DNA from 2 places in the Streptomyces sp. NPDC037083 genome. Region 2 is predicted to be linked to the other one. Evidence: riboswitches for the same ligand, from Rfam matches in the RefSeq annotation. Region 2 holds a riboswitch; the other holds the start of a gene.
The links. Region 2 has a riboswitch for cobalamin ahead of ACZ7DE_RS20015 (cobalamin biosynthesis protein). Riboswitches for the same ligand answer to the same signal wherever they lie in the genome.
Positions count from the first base shown of each region.

Region 1 (2,190 bases), on a different contig from region 2:
GGCGCCGCCGAAGTGGCGGGGGTCGGCGCCCATGGCGTGAGCCGCGAAGACCAACTGGGCGTAGGCGGCGGGACCGCTCTGCCGCGCCCAGCCCGCGGCGTTCTGCTCCAGCCAGGCGAGAGGCTTCTTCGCCTGCGCGGTCCACCCGTGGGCGGCGAGGGCGACGACCGCGTCGGCGGTGTTGCCGTAGTCGGGCTGGTTCTCTGCGCCGGGCAGGGCCGACTCCAGATGGCCCTTCTTCCCGATCGTGCCGGCGAGGTAGGCCGAGCCGTTGCGGGCGAGCTGGTCCGGGGTGAGCGGGTCGGGCGAACCGCCGCAGACGGGGCCGTCCTGCGGCGTCTTCCCGGCCGTCGTCACGAACCCCTTGCCGAGGGCGCCGAGCACGCCCGCCGCCGTCGCGTCCGCGTTGGCCGCGAGGCCGCCCTTCTTGTCCGGCTGGTAGGCGAACGCGCCGCCGCCGGCCCGGTCGCAGGGGATGGAGAGCTTCACCAGGGCGTCGTACGGCGACTTCCCGGCCTTCTTCACCTCCGCGGGCCGCTGTCCGGCCGCAGTCATCGCCCCCGCCACGACGGACGTCGAGTTCGCGTCGCTGGGCCCGCCGGGGGAGTAGCCCCAGCCGCCGTCGGCGTTCTGGACGGACTTCAGCCAGCCGAGCGCCTTCTGCGCCTCGGCCCGGTGGCCGCCGAGCGCGGCGAGCGCCTGCACCGCAGCCGCCGTGCTGTTGGTGTCCACCATCAGCTTCGCGTCGCACGGCTTGGCGGTGTCGGCGCGGAAGGCGGCGAAGGCGCCGTTCGCGCACTGCTGCCCGGCCAGCCAGGCCACGGCCGAGTCGGCCGGGGTGACACCCGCCGTGTGCTGCGCGAGCAGGGCCAGCGACTGGCGCCAGACACCGTCGTACGTCGGGTCGGTCGTGCCGTACAGCCCGTCGGGTATCGCCACCGACGGGGTGGGGGACGGGGTGGCGGCGACGGCGGGGACGGCGGCGCCCAGCACGACGGTGGCGGCGGCCAGGGCCGCGGCGCTGCGGCGTACGTTCATGATCGGCGGGTGCCTCTCCCTGTGGGGGAGCCGGGCAGCACGGGGCGACCCCGGCGGCTCGGCTCCGTATGCCTCGACGGTGCCGTGCGGCGGCGGACCTGCCGACGCACATGAGCCGGTCACGGTCCCGTACCGGGCGATCCGGCTGTCACGGTTGCGGGTCAGCGCCGGATTTGCACCGGCTTCCCCCTGTACGGGTGTGATGACGACGCGGCCACTCTACCGGCAGGTAGGAAGGCGCCCGAGGGGTGCCCGGCGGGCGGGGCCGGAGCCCTGCCCGGGCTCGTGGACGCGCCCGTAGGGCGGAGGCCGGGCTCCCGCGTTCACACCGCCGCGTACGTCACCGGATCGCTCCCCGTGACCGCCTCCGCCCGCCCCAGCTTCACCAGCCGCCGCAGATGCGCCTCCGCCTCCGAGACGGCGATGTTCCTCGACCCGTAGGGGATCTCCGCCCAGGGCCGGTTCCACTCCATGCGCTCGGCGAGCTGCCAGGGGGTGAGCGGGGAGGCGAGGAGGGCGAGGAGCTGTGTGAGGCGCTCCTCGTGGTGGGAGAGCAACTCCCGTACCCGGGACGGTGCGTCGGTGAAGGCGTGCTGGTGTGCCGGGAGGATCTCGGCGGGGGCGAGGCGGCCCACGCGTTCGAGGGAGTCGAGGTAGTCGCCGAGCGGGTCGGTGACCGTCAGGTCGTCGGGGTCCTCGTAGAGGCCGATGTGCGGGGTGATCCCGGGGAGCACGTGGTCGCCGGAGAACAGACGGCCGTGACCCGGGAGTCCGGCCGGGTGGTCCTCCTCCAGGTGGAGGCAGACATGGCCGGGGGTGTGGCCCGGGGTCCAGATCGCGCGCAGCCGGCGGCCGGGCAGATCGAGGAGCTCGCCGGGGACGATCTCGCGGTCGGGGAGGGCCGGGGACAGCCCCGGCAGAGTGCGGCGGCGCGCCGTGCGCAGCGGTGCGATGTGGGACTCGGGGGCGCCGGCCGCCGCCAGCTTCTCGGCCATGTAGGCATACCAGCGTTCGGGGCGGGTCCGCCGGGTCCGCCGCACGATCGACGCGTCCGCTGCGTGCATCGCCACCCATGCCCCGGAGGCCTCCCGCACCTGCGCGGACAGTCCGTGGTGGTCCGGGTGGTGGTGGGTGATGACGACGCCGTGCAAC
Region 1 is NZ_JBVJSQ010000002.1:197,417-199,606, reverse strand. It holds gene ACZ7DE_RS05700 (prenyltransferase/squalene oxidase repeat-containing protein) at 1-1,038, opposite strand, end outside; adenosylcobalamin-variant (AdoCbl-variant) riboswitch at 1,165-1,236, opposite strand; gene ACZ7DE_RS05695 (MBL fold metallo-hydrolase) at 1,362-2,190, opposite strand, start outside.
Region 1: it holds a riboswitch for cobalamin, as region 2 does, so the genes downstream of both, ACZ7DE_RS05700 (prenyltransferase/squalene oxidase repeat-containing protein) here and ACZ7DE_RS20015 (cobalamin biosynthesis protein) in region 2, are expected to answer to the same signal.

Region 2 (2,190 bases):
AACGTCAACGAGACCGCGGAGCCGGCGGGCGTCGTCACGACGGCGATCGCGGCCGTCACCCCGCCTCCGGCGGGCCAGATCGCCGACGACCTGACGGCCACCATCCCCTCCCCGGCCCCCGAGCCCGTGGCGGCCCCCGCCGCCCCGCCGGCCGCGACCGTCTGAGCCGGCGCGTCCGGTCCGAAGGAAGAGAAGCATCATGAAGATCGACTGGGCAGCCCTGGGCTCCGTGTTCGGCGTCAGCCTCGTGGTCACCGTGGGCCTCGTGGCCCTGTTCACCCTCGGCGTCATGGGCCTGTCGCGGCAGGAGCGCGCGACGGCGGAGGGCGGCTCGGCCACCCTCGCGGTGACGGGCGCGTACGCGTGCTTCGCGGCCTGTGCGGCGGCGGTGGCGTACGGGATCTCGCTGATCGTGGCCTGACGCGTCGGCCGTGACCTGACGCGCCATCGGACACCCAGGGGGTGCGGGACGGATCGCCGTCCCGCACCCCCTGTCCGTGTGACCCCGCCGATCGCCCGCGTGTGGGGTTCTGCACACTCTCCTCCTGCAGGTCAACAGCAAGTTGACGACCCTTCCGGGCCCGTGGTGGACTGCCCGAGCCATGTACGGCGGCAGAAGAGGAAGCCGGTGCGAATCCGGCGCGGTCCCGCCACTGTCACCGGGGTAGTAACCCCCGGGAGCCAGGAACTCTCGCCGCGGTCTCGTCGAACCAGGGCGTGGACACCCTGAGTGAGGACACATAGCCATGCTCGGCTGCCCGTCTCGCGTCGCCATCAGGTCGCTGCCCGCCCTCACGGCCGGCTGAGCCGATGGGTGCCGATCGCGTCCACGCGTACGGCGCCGCCGCCGGCCTCCTCGGCGACCTGCTCCTCGGCGATCCCCGCCGGGGACACCCGGTCGCCGCGTTCGGGCGGGCTGCGGGCGCCGTCGAGCGGCTGCTGTGGCGGGACCACCGGGGGTGGGGCGCCCTGCACGCCGTCGTCTGCGCGGGCGGCGCCGTCGCCCTGGGAGCCGTCGCCTCGCGGGCCGTGCGCGACCGTCCCGCCGCCTCCGTCGCCCTCACCGCAGCCGCCACCTGGGCGGTCGTCGGGGGCACTTCCCTCGTCCGCGAGGCCCGGCGCATCGGCCGGGCCCTGGAGGCGGGGGACGTCGAGGCCGCCCGGGAACGGCTGCCGCATCTGTGCGGGCGCGACCCGCAGGCCCTGGACGCCGACGGGATCGCCCGGGCCGTCGTGGAATCCGTCGCCGAGAACACCTCCGACGCCGTCGTCGGCGCCCTGGTGTGGGGCGCCGTGGGCGGGGTGCCGGGGCTGCTCGGGTTCCGGGCCGTCAACACCCTCGACGCGATGGTCGGACACCGGTCGCCGCGCCATCTGCGCTACGGGTGGGCCTCGGCCCGGCTCGACGACGTCGCCGGGTGGCCGGGGGCACGGCTGACCGCCGTGCTCGCCGCCGTCGCCGGAGACGATCCGCGGGGCGCGGTACGAGCCTGGCGCGCCGACGCCGGCAAGCATCCCAGCCCCAACGCGGGCCCCGTGGAAGCGTCCTTCGCGGGCGCCCTCGGGGTGCGGCTGGGCGGGACCCTGTCCTACGGCGGCCGGGTGGAGCACCGGCCCGTGCTCAACGGGGCGGCGGGGCGGCCCGTCGTCGCGCGGGACATCGAACGCGCCGCGCGGCTGTCCCGCCACGTCGGCCTGCTCGCGCTCGGCGTCACCGTCGCCGCGCGCTTCGTCGCGAAGAACGCGCGCGACACGCTGGGCGCGCGGAAGGGGCGTACGTCATGAGCGGGGGTCTCCTCGTCGCCGGCACCACCTCCGACGCCGGCAAGAGCGTCGTCACGGCCGGGATCTGCCGGTGGCTGGTGCGGCAGGGGGTGAAGGTCGCGCCGTTCAAGGCGCAGAACATGTCGCTGAACTCGTTCGTGACGCGGGAGGGCGCCGAGATCGGGCGGGCGCAGGCCATGCAGGCGCAGGCCTGCCGCATCGAGCCGACGGCGCTGATGAACCCGGTGCTGCTCAAGCCCGGCGGCGAGCAGAGCAGTCAGGTGGTGCTGCTGGGCAAGCCGGTGGGCGAGCTGAGCGCCCGCGGGTACCACGGGGGGCGGCAGCAGAAGCTCCTCGGGACCGTTCTCGACTGTCTCGCCGGATTGCGGGGCACGTATGACGCGGTGATCTGTGAGGGGGCCGGCA
Region 2 is NZ_JBVJSQ010000007.1:59,402-61,591, forward strand. It holds gene ACZ7DE_RS20005 (inorganic phosphate transporter) at 1-165, shown strand, start outside; gene ACZ7DE_RS20010 (hypothetical protein) at 200-421, shown strand; cobalamin riboswitch at 570-711, shown strand; gene ACZ7DE_RS20015 (cobalamin biosynthesis protein) at 811-1,785, shown strand; gene ACZ7DE_RS20020 (cobyric acid synthase) at 1,782-2,190, shown strand, end outside.